DNA from 2 places in the Cytobacillus oceanisediminis genome. Region 2 is predicted to be linked to the other one. Evidence: riboswitches for the same ligand, from Rfam matches in the RefSeq annotation. Region 2 holds a riboswitch; the other holds the start of a gene.

Region 1 (5,414 bases), 1.7 Mb from region 2:
AGCTCCATCATAGTATAGCTTCCCGCCGGCACCGTGAACAATCTCAGCCATTTCAAGAATGTTTTCTTCAAACAAACCTAAAGTATTCGGGTTAGTCAGCATAAGGGCAGCAGTATCCTCGCCAACCACTCTTCTTAAGTCCTCTAAATCCACTAATCCATTTTCATCCGATTTAACAGTTACTGTTTCAAAGCCTGCGACTGTCGCAGATGCAGGATTTGTTCCGTGGGCAGAGTCAGGAACGACTACTTTAGTGCGTTTTGTATCGCCATTCGCTTCATGATAAGCACGGATCATCATTAATCCAGTCCATTCTCCATGTGCTCCTGCAGCTGGCTGAAGCGTCACTTCATCCATTCCCGTAATTTCAATCAGATGCTCCTGCAGATCATACATCAGTTCCAGGGCACCTTGAACAGAGCTTTCATCCTGCAGCGGGTGCAAGTGGGCAAAACCATTGAAGCGCGCTACATTCTCATTGATTTTAGGGTTGTATTTCATTGTGCAGGACCCCAGTGGATAAAACCCTGAATCAACGCCATGATTGCGTTTAGAAAGTGCAGTATAATGACGCATGATATCAAGTTCGGACACTTCCGGCAGCTCAGGCTCTTCCTCTCGCAGGTAGCCTTCAGGAAGAAGCTCTCCCAGGTCAATTTCCGGAATATCCATTTCAGGCAGGCTGTAGCCGATACGGCCTTCTGTGCTTAATTCAAAGATGAGTGGCTGATCTTCCTTATGCATGGTAATCCCCCATTTCTTTAACGAATGCATCGATTTCTTCCTTCGTTCTCAATTCCGTTACAGCAACAAGCATATGATTTTTCAGGTCAGCATAATCTCTGCCCAAATCGTAGCCTCCAATAATGTCCTTCTCAAGAAGCTTTTGATTTACTTCTTTAACAGGCTTATTCAGCTTGATGACAAATTCATTAAATGAAGGGCCTTCGAATGGAACTTCAAAGCCGGCAGCCCTGAATTGCTGTTTTGCATAATGGGCTTTTTGCATGTTGGCAGCTGCCATATCCTTTACGCCCTTCTTGCCAAGAGCAGTCATCGCTACAGATGCCGCTAGTGCGTTTAGAGCCTGATTGGAACAAATATTGGAAGTTGCCTTATCGCGGCGGATATGCTGTTCACGTGCCTGAAGAGTAAGCACGAAGCCGCGGCGCCCCTGGTCGTCTACCGTTTGTCCGACAAGACGTCCCGGCACTTTTCTCATCAGCTTGGATGTTACGGCAAAATATCCGCAATGCGGGCCTCCGAAAGCTGTAGGAATTCCGAAAACCTGGGCATCTCCTGCTACAATGTCAGTTCCGAATTTACCCGGAGGTGTCAGTGCGCCAAGAGCAAGCGGGTTGCTTGAAACAACAAACATGGATTTATGGGCATGAATAATTTCCTCAAGCTCTTTTAAAGGCTCGACTCTGCCAAAAAAGTTAGGATACTGTACAATGACAGCTGCGATGTCATCGCCAATCAGTCCATTTAGAGCTTCAAGATCTGTGATGCCGTCTTTATGAGGGATTTCAATCACTTCAATATACTGGCCCTTTGCGTATGTCTTGACTACTTCTTTAGATTCAGGATGAACTGCGCTTGAGATAAGTATCTTCTTGCGGCGTGTGCTGCCTGCGCTTAGCATGGCTGCTTCGGCAAGTGCTGTTCCGCCATCATACATGGATGAGTTGGCAACATCCATTCCTGTTAACTCACAGATCATTGTCTGGAATTCAAAGATTGCCTGGAGCTCACCCTGGGAAATTTCCGGCTGGTAAGGAGTATAGGCCGTATAAAACTCTGAACGGGATAAAACATGATCAACAATGATTGGCATGTAATGATCATAAACACCCGCACCAAGGAAAGATGTATTTGTGCGAAGATCAGCATTTTTCTGAGCCATTTTAGTAAGCTCTTTCAGTAAGGCTGTCTCTGATTTTGCCGGCTTGATTTTATATTCGCCCTTAAATCTTACACTTTCGGGAATATCACTGAATAGTTCTTCCACAGAACTGACGCCGATTTTTTCAAACATTGCTTTCTGGTCAGACTCTGTCATCGGTAAATAGCGATGTTTCATCATTTTCTCCCCCCGGTTAGTTCTTTTCTCTTTTATAAAAAGGTGTTGCTGCAATCTTAGCCTTCAGTCGTTTGCCGCGAATTTCCACTTCTAATTCAGTTCCCGGACCCGCATGCTCTTTCTTGATAAGGACAAGGCCAATGTTCTTTTTTAATGTCGGCGATTGAGTGCCTGTTGTCACTTCCCCGATCAGTTCTTCCCCTTTATATACAGGATAGCCATGGCGCGGAATGCCGCGGTCAATCATTTCAATTCCAGCCAGCTTGCGCGGAACCCCATTTTCTTTTTGATTCTTAAGCACTTCTTTGCCGATAAAGTCAGCTTCTTTATTGACTTTTACAGCAAAGCCGATTCCTGCCTCAAGCGGTGTGATATCAGGTGAGAGCTCCTGGCCATAGAGTGCCAGGTTGGCTTCAAAGCGAAGTGTATCCCTTGCGCCAAGTCCGCATGGGAGCACGCCTTCTTCTTTGCCTGCTTCAAGGATTTCATTCCATAATGCGGCTGCATCCTTGGCATCACAGTAAACTTCAAATCCGTCTTCTCCTGTATATCCTGTTCTGGAGACGAGCGCTTTCTTGCCATTCAGATCGACATCCTGCTGAAATTTGAAAAATCCTATATCCGACAGGTTCGTGCCAGCAAGCTTTTGGAGCACTTTTTCTGCAAGCGGCCCCTGAATTGCCAGCTGTGCCATATCTTCAGAAAGGTTTTTCAATTCCACATTCCCTTCAGCATGGTCCTCAAGCCAGTTGAAGTCCTTTTCAATATTGGAAGCATTTACAACCAGCAAATAGTGGTCATCCTCTATTTTATAGACAAGTAAATCATCAACAGTTCCGCCATTCTCATAACACATGGCTGTATATTGAGCACCTGAGTTCTTTAATTTGGAAATATCGTTCGTCATCATTTTTTGAAGGTATTTAAGGCTGTCCGTCCCCTTCACTTCGATTTCACCCATATGGGATACATCAAAAAGGCCGGCTTTTGTACGGACTGCTTCATGTTCTTCTTTAATGCTTGAAAATTGAACAGGAAGGTCCCAGCCTCCGAAGTCGATGGTTTTTGCTCCGTAATCTTTGTACACCTCGAATAAAGGCGTGCGTTTTAACTGTGACATTTACTCGTCCCCCTTAAAATCTTTTGAAGTTTGTTGTAGGAACATAAAAAAGGACAGAGTATCCCCTCAATTATGAGAAGATCTCTGTCCTTGCACCTGAAAGTTTACCGAAACCGGCTTTCCCCTTGGGTGGCTTATTTAAAAGCACTCTCCAGAGCTGCGTCAAACAAGAGTTCTTTTGCCTGAGAGATTCACAGATTTTGCTTGCTCCTTCGGCGCTACAAAGTAGTCTCTCCCCTTGTTGTCATTCGCATTTATAAAATTTTCCAAGTTGGTCATACTTATACCAAACAGAAAAAATAAAGAATCCATTATTTCGGTTAACTAAATGTAATGTGTTAACTTTCAAAACTTTCAAAGCTATTAACATCGTACCACCTTAACGAGGTTTGGGCAATATCTTTATATAGATAAAAGGAGCTGTTTTTATGACAGTGCAAATTGGCTTTGATTCTGCCTGGCAGGATGAATTCTTAAAAAGAATTGATGACGACGGCCCATGGGGAAATTGGGAGCTTTATAAACTGGCTGTAGAGGTTGAAAATCACACGACTATTCCTGATTTTGAAGGCCTGCAGGCTCCAAAGCATCTGCCGAACCTTACTCCCCTCCCTCATCAGCTGGAAGTAGCCAGGCAGGTTGTTGAAAGCATGAACGGCAAAGCGATCCTTGCTGATGAAGTCGGTCTCGGTAAAACGATAGAAGCTGGTCTGATATTAAAGGAATATATGATCAGAGGACTCGTAAAAAAAGTCCTTATACTTGTTCCTGCTTCCCTCGTTTCACAGTGGGCCATGGAGCTGAACAGCAAATTTTTCATTCCGGCTGTGGCACAGCGGAAAAGCTATGTATGGGAACAATGCGACGTTGTGGTATCATCCATCGATACAGCCAAACGCAATCCCCATCGGGACATTATCTACAGCCTGGATTATGATCTGATCATTATAGACGAAGCTCACAAGCTTAAAAATAATAAAACCAAAAACTATGAGTTTGTGCAAAACCTGAAAAAGAAGTTTTGCCTCCTTTTAACAGCAACACCCATTCAGAATCGCATCAGTGAGATATTCAATCTTGTGTCCTTGCTCAAACCCGGCCACCTGGGCAATGAATCAGCCTTTTATGAGAATTATAAAAAGGACTCGCGTTCTTTAAACGATGATGCACATCTAAAAGAACTCGTAAACAAAGTCATGATCCGCAACCGCAGGGCAGATACAGGAATCGAATGGACCAAAAGACATGTGGAAACAATACCGATTGAATTTTCGCAGGCTGAGCGCGAGCTTTATGAAGCTGTAACAGAGCTGCGAGGGGAAGGTGATTGGGTCAGTTCCAGCCAATTTTCAGTGATGACCCTGCAAAGAGAGGCATGCAGCAGCAGGGAAGCTGTCTATTTTACCCTTCAGAATATGCTGAAAAGACAGGAACAGCCCTCAATAGCTTTTCAGGAACAAATACAATGCCTTATTAAAAAAGTTGAAGCTGTCCAGCAAAATTCCAAAGCTCAAAAAGCTCTGGAATTAATACAAACAATAAACGACAAGGTCATAATCTTTACTGAATACAGAGCAACACAAATGTATCTTCAGTGGTTTTTAAAACAATATGGAATTACATCTGTGCCGTTCAGGGGAGGATTTAAAAGAGGCAAAAAGGACTGGATGAGGGAGCTTTTCCAAAAGAAAGCTCAAGTCCTGATTGCAACAGAAGCAGGCGGGGAAGGGATAAACCTGCAATTCTGCAATCATATCATTAATTTCGATCTCCCCTGGAATCCAATGCGTCTCGAACAAAGGATTGGACGTATCCATCGTCTCGGCCAGGAAAAGGATGTCATGATTTATAATTTTGCCACGAAAGATACAGTCGAAGAACATGTAATGAAGCTTTTATATGAGAAAATACATCTTTTCGAAAAAGTCATCGGTGATTTGGATGATATTTTAACAAAACTTGAATTTGGCAGTATTGACGATCACCTTGTTGATATTTTCGGAAGATCAGCTTCAGAAGGTGAAATGCGAATCAAAATGGAGAACCTGACGAGCATGATTCAATTTGCTGAAGATATGAAAGAAGGTGGGCTGAATGCAGCAACAGGAAATTCATAAATTCCTTGAAAGGTATTTTCACGCAAATGGATGCGAAATAATTGATAAAGGCCCGGGGTATATAACCGTACAGCTGACGATTGATTTGGATAAG
Region 2 (5,414 bases):
TTCTGTTCCGCGATTAACAACTTTACGGAAGTGTTCATCTTCAGCAAGTTCCCATTTGACTGGCACAGCATGATTAGGCATCCCGCCTCCATTAAGCGGATCTGGTGCAAGCCTTGTCCATAAAACCACACTGTCCGAAAGAGGATCTCCTGATGCAACACCGAGCGTAAAAGGATACTTGCTGAACTTAGGAGCAGCATCAACCTTTAGATTGCCCATACCTAATGATTGCGCCATAGCCAGGGCAAGCGAAAAACCGGCAATTTTCCCTGCACCAGATAGAAAGCTCCGGCGGTCAATGTCCCTCTTCAAGTTCTCTTCATTAAACTTCCTGATTAAATCATCAATTGACCTCTCATTGTTCATTTTCTTCACCTCTTAATTCAATCTGGATTCACATTTGATTATAAGAGGCTTTTTTTAAAGCAATATGAAGATGTGTAAAGGAGAATGACAATACCTCTGCCTATTTTATCAGGACTTTTGTAAGGATTTGGTTATTCATTCAACCTATAATCCAGACTTGCAGCCAAAATGCCTTTGTACCCCTGTATCATTTGTCCCAACTATTTTTACAATATATACATAGAATATTAACGAATCCTGTCAAAATCTTTTAGTTTACTAATCTATAAATAGTGGTTATGATGATAGTTATAATCTTGAAAAGGGGTGAGGGAATGAAAAAAATGAAGTTAATGCCATTTTTAATGCTGTCTGTATTTTTAACCTTCCTCATCACCCAGTACCCTGGTGTCCATTTTAATGATATTCCAATGGACCAAAGCAAAGCGGTAACTGTTTCGGACTTTACCGAGAGTTTCCTATTAAAAGATGATCCTAAAAAACATATCTTTACACAGGATATGATTTCTTTAGCCATCACAATCCTAACCATTATCCTTTTTATATACAGTGCCCTGCACATCATCGCCCGCAGGAAAAGGATATTCTATACTCCCATCTTCTACGAGGCGAATTATGTAATCCACACTCCTTAATTGTCCAACAAAACAATTAAAGGAGGAAACGAATAATGTGGATTCGATTCTTAATGATTGGGTTATTTTCATTAACAGCTTCCAGCCTGTTCTTTTATCAGGGAATGGAAATGTATCATGCTTTCACAGATTTCTTTAGACAAAAATAAGAAGTTGGCGCCCAGGGACTCCCTGGGTGTTTTTAGTTTTTTCTATCAACAGGAACTACTTATCTGCATTAGTTCCCTTCGTCCCCTCATTAGCTCCCTTCGTTCATTCCCTGCTCTTCCCGCAGGCACTAATCCTCAATACATCTCCCGCCATTTTCACTTTTTAACTCAGCTCATAAAAAAACACCCGGCCTGTTTTATTCCCAGGCTGGGTGTTCATTCTTAATGTGCTTTTGCATATTTATCGTCTATCTTCTTTTCGATCTTTTCAAGCTCACGGCTATCTTTTAAAAGCTCTTCTTTATTTGCCTTAATCATTTCAATCATTGATAATTTTTTCTTTTTCATTTCTGCTCACCTTCTCTCACGATGTTCGTAAACTCTTGGATGCTGGATCTTTTTTTTTGACAGAGCATGTTGTCTGTCACCTAAAATACAATCGTCTTATTTCCATGCACAATAACTTTGTCTTCCACATGCCAGGCGACTGCCTGGGCTAGAACCTGTCTTTCCACATGACGTCCTGCAATTTTGAGATCCTGTGCAGTGTGGCGGTGATTAACCCGCTGGACATCCTGCTCAATGATCGGGCCTTCATCCAAATCATTCGTTACATAATGAGCTGTTGCCCCAATCAGCTTGACTCCGCGGTTAAACGCCCGTGCATAAGGATTGGCTCCCACGAAGGCTGGCAGAAAGCTATGATGGATATTGATAATCCTATTTGGATATTTGGAAATAAAGCTCGGCGAAAGAATCTGCATATATCTCGCCAGTACAATGAAATCCACTTTTCCATCCAGCAGCTCCACCGACTTTTGCTCGGCTTCAGCTTTAGTGTCAGGTGTAATCGGAACATGATGATAAGGTATTCCAAAACCCTCCACCACTTCCCTCATGTCGGGATGATTGCTGATCACCAAGGGAATATCCACTTCAAGCTCCTTCGACTTCCAGCGCCATAGCAGCTCCAGCAGACAGTGATCCATCTTAGAAACAAATATGGCCATCCGCTTGCGCTCGCCTTTGCCGCTCAGCTTCCACTCCATTGAGTATTCCCTGGCCATTTCAGGCAGATCCTCTTTCAGTTTTGAAAAGGACTCATCAAAATGATTCATATCGAATTCAATCCGCATAAAGAAGATGCCTGCCAGCGGATCGGTTGTGTGCTGGTCAAAATGGACAATGTTAGCCTTATGCTCCAGCAGGAAATTGGAGACTGTGGAGATAATGCCTGGCCTCTCAGGACAGGATATCAGCAATGTCGCCCGGTTTGCGTTGATATTTGTATTCATATAGATTCCTCCATCTGCATTTCCCGAAGCTGCCATCCATATAAAAAGGACAGAAAAAGGCGGCTTCTTCATCCCCCTTCTCTGTCCTTTTACCTGAGAGTTTGACCCCTTTGGTGTCGCAAGATTCCTGCGCGCTCTCCAGAGATGCGTCTGACTGCGGTCTGTCTACCTGAGAGATTGGCTTCAAGGGTATTTTTGAAGCTTGCTCCTTCGGTGGCTATTGAATGCTCTCTCCCGCAGCCGTCATTCGCTCAATATTTTTGTTATTTTCAGAATAATACATTATTTAAACCGTGTCAATCGAACTGCGTTTCTTTCACAAAATTGCCACAATTATAACCAACTATTTTCTTTAAATTCCGATTAATAATTTGCTTTTGAATAAAGGGCGGAAAAAAAAAGCCTGAAGACAATGTCTCCAAGCCGTTTTCTATACAGCCGCTTTCGGTTTCGGCTCCTTTTTTTGCCAAGCAATCGTGATAAACAATGTAACGATCAATAAGGCCAGACCGAGAACAAACGGATAGGTAATCCGCACATCGTAAAGTACACCGGCAATCGTTGGCCCAAGCACGTTTCCAATACTCATATAAGCATTGTTCATACCCATCGCAAATCCCTGCTCATTGCCGGCCATTTTTGAGATTAGCGTGGTTAAAACCGGACGCAGGATGGAAGTAGCAAGGAAAATGATCAGCGAAATAACGAAGAAAAGCGCATAGCTGCCTGCAAACAGCGAGACAAGGAATCCTGACGCTGCAACAGCTAAAAAGATATTCAATACCTTTCCTTCTCCGAATTTATTAACCACCCGATCAACTACAAATAACTGAACAATTACACTAATGACCCCCGTTGAAGTCACCATAATGGCAATTTCCTGGGGAGTAGCAGCAAACTCATTATCAAGGTACAGCCCCAGCACAGATTCATACGCCATTAGCCCAAAGCTCATCACCAATGTAATGACAAGCGGAATAAAATAAGGCTTCTTAACAGACATTGCCAGCTTCTTGACCATTGGTTCCTCTTCAGGCATCTCTCCTGGCACGGTCTGCAATGTGCTGCTTTCTTTGAGGAGCACAATTGAAAAAATAACAGCCACTAGAGATACAAGTGCTGAAATCAGAAATGGCATTTTCAAGCCGAAGTCTGCCAAAAATCCGCCAATTCCAGGTCCAACAACAATTCCAAGTGACATCGCAGCTGAGACAAGGCCATTTCCTTTTGCACGCTGCTCCATGGTAGTAATATCTGCAATGTAAGCAAAAATAGCTGGAATCAGCAAGGCTGCCCCAATGCCTCCAATGACACGTGAAAAGTAAAGCAGCCAAATGGAATCTACTGCATAAAAGACAAGCATGGATAAAGTCAGACCAGCTAACCCGTAAATAATCATCTTTCTGCGTCCGTACTGGTCAGCCCATTTCCCCGCAATGGGAGAAAAAATCAGCTGGGCACCCGCAAAAATGGCAATCATCAGGCCTGCTGCCGTTCCCCCCTGATTAATGGATTCCAAATAAGCCGGCAAAATCGGAATGATAATCCCAAAGCTTCCGATCGCAATAAACATATTGATCATCAATATGATCATCTTTTTCTTTTGATCCCCTGACATAGCGGATACCCCTCCTTCTATATGTGAAAAATTTACATTATTTTTTTCGGCACGCTAAATAGCTTATAATGAGACGGGCTGCTTTGTCAAAGGAAAAAAAAGAGAAGCTCCAGCATGTGCTGAAGCCCCTTGTATTTACCCTTTAAATTTGTCCGGGAATTGCTTCACAACCGCATCAGAAATGGCATCTGCCATCATGATAATATGCGTTATTCCATCATCAATCGAAACAATTCTTGCATCCCAATCCTTAACCAGGCTTGCTGTTAAATCATCCGTCACTAATTCAAGATGCGTGTATAGCAATTTTTTTACATCTTCATTTTTTAAATTAGGATTGGCTTCGCTTAGAAAAGCAGCGATATCATCGGCATTGCGATACCATTCTTTGTTCAGCTGATTCACTTTGGCGCCTTGCCCGCTCTTGGCAGCTTCAACAATATCTCCTGCAATAACGATATGCTCCTTAAGCAGCTCTGTAAGCTTATTTCCTGCAGCATCTCCATAATAGGGCTTTATCGAATTGCCGATGTCCTCCTGTTTTTTCAAGAGCCTTGCCAGAACCTGCTTCTGATCCTCTGCCCCGGCTGTTGTAGCACTTGTAATATAATTGCTTGTCCATAATACATGGTCGATCCATAATCTGCGGAATTCATTTTCAAACTTAACCTCTGATTGGGTGATACACGGTTTCTGTGCAGCTGCATTGCCCGGGGCTGCCAGCATATTCAGCGGCATCAGCAGCATTATTAATAAGATCAGTAATTTCTTCATATCCTTTTCTCCTTCCATATTGAAAAAGTTTCCTTCTTATTTTGATTATCTTAAGATTTTTCATTCAAAAAAATAAAGCTCGAGGTTTATGCCTCCAGCTTTTCAATCAAACGTTTGATTTATTTACCTTATCTTGCTGTAATAGGAATTTTATTGTACTTATTTGCATATAAAGCATATTTACTTTCGGATATTGTATAATTATCACACCACTGCTGCCGCAGCAAAGAACTCATTGTAAAGCGCCTGTACCGCGCGTTTTTCATCCACTGCCTGTACGCCAAACATCATGCTCACTTCAGATGAGCCCTGATTGATCATTTCCATATTTACTTTCGCTTTAGCGAGGGCTTTGGAGGCGCGCGCCATTGTTCCGATGTTTTGGCGCATCCCCTCACCAACCACCATGATAAGCGACAGGCTGTGCTGGATTTTCACCTCATCCGCGTGAAGTTCATGTTGAATGCGGCTCAGTATTTCTTCCTCCATACCATCAGTAAATTGGTTTTCCCGCAGAATAATGGAGATGTCATCAATTCCTGACGGCGTATGCTCATAGCTGAGGCCATACTCTTCC

Evidence for each region. Region 2 has a riboswitch for glycine ahead of purU (formyltetrahydrofolate deformylase). Riboswitches for the same ligand answer to the same signal wherever they lie in the genome.
Region 1: another riboswitch for glycine. It lies ahead of gcvT (glycine cleavage system aminomethyltransferase GcvT); the one in region 2 lies ahead of purU (formyltetrahydrofolate deformylase).

Annotation. Positions count from the first base shown of each region.
Region 1 covers NZ_CP065511.1:4,305,755-4,311,168, forward strand. The annotation lists gene gcvPB (aminomethyl-transferring glycine dehydrogenase subunit GcvPB) at 1-744, opposite strand, end outside; gene gcvPA (aminomethyl-transferring glycine dehydrogenase subunit GcvPA) at 737-2,083, opposite strand; gene gcvT (glycine cleavage system aminomethyltransferase GcvT) at 2,100-3,203, opposite strand; glycine riboswitch at 3,364-3,451, opposite strand; gene IRB79_RS21620 (DEAD/DEAH box helicase) at 3,632-5,320, shown strand; gene IRB79_RS21625 (YqhG family protein) at 5,298-5,414, shown strand, end outside.
Region 2 covers NZ_CP065511.1:662,796-668,209, reverse strand. The annotation lists gene IRB79_RS03390 (alkaline phosphatase D family protein) at 1-366, opposite strand, end outside; gene IRB79_RS03385 (hypothetical protein) at 681-1,001, shown strand; gene IRB79_RS03380 (FbpB family small basic protein) at 1,373-1,498, opposite strand; gene purU (formyltetrahydrofolate deformylase) at 1,579-2,445, opposite strand; glycine riboswitch at 2,593-2,692, opposite strand; gene IRB79_RS03370 (MFS transporter) at 2,876-4,063, opposite strand; gene IRB79_RS03365 (glycosyltransferase) at 4,199-4,837, opposite strand; gene IRB79_RS03360 (aspartate kinase) at 5,042-5,414, opposite strand, start outside.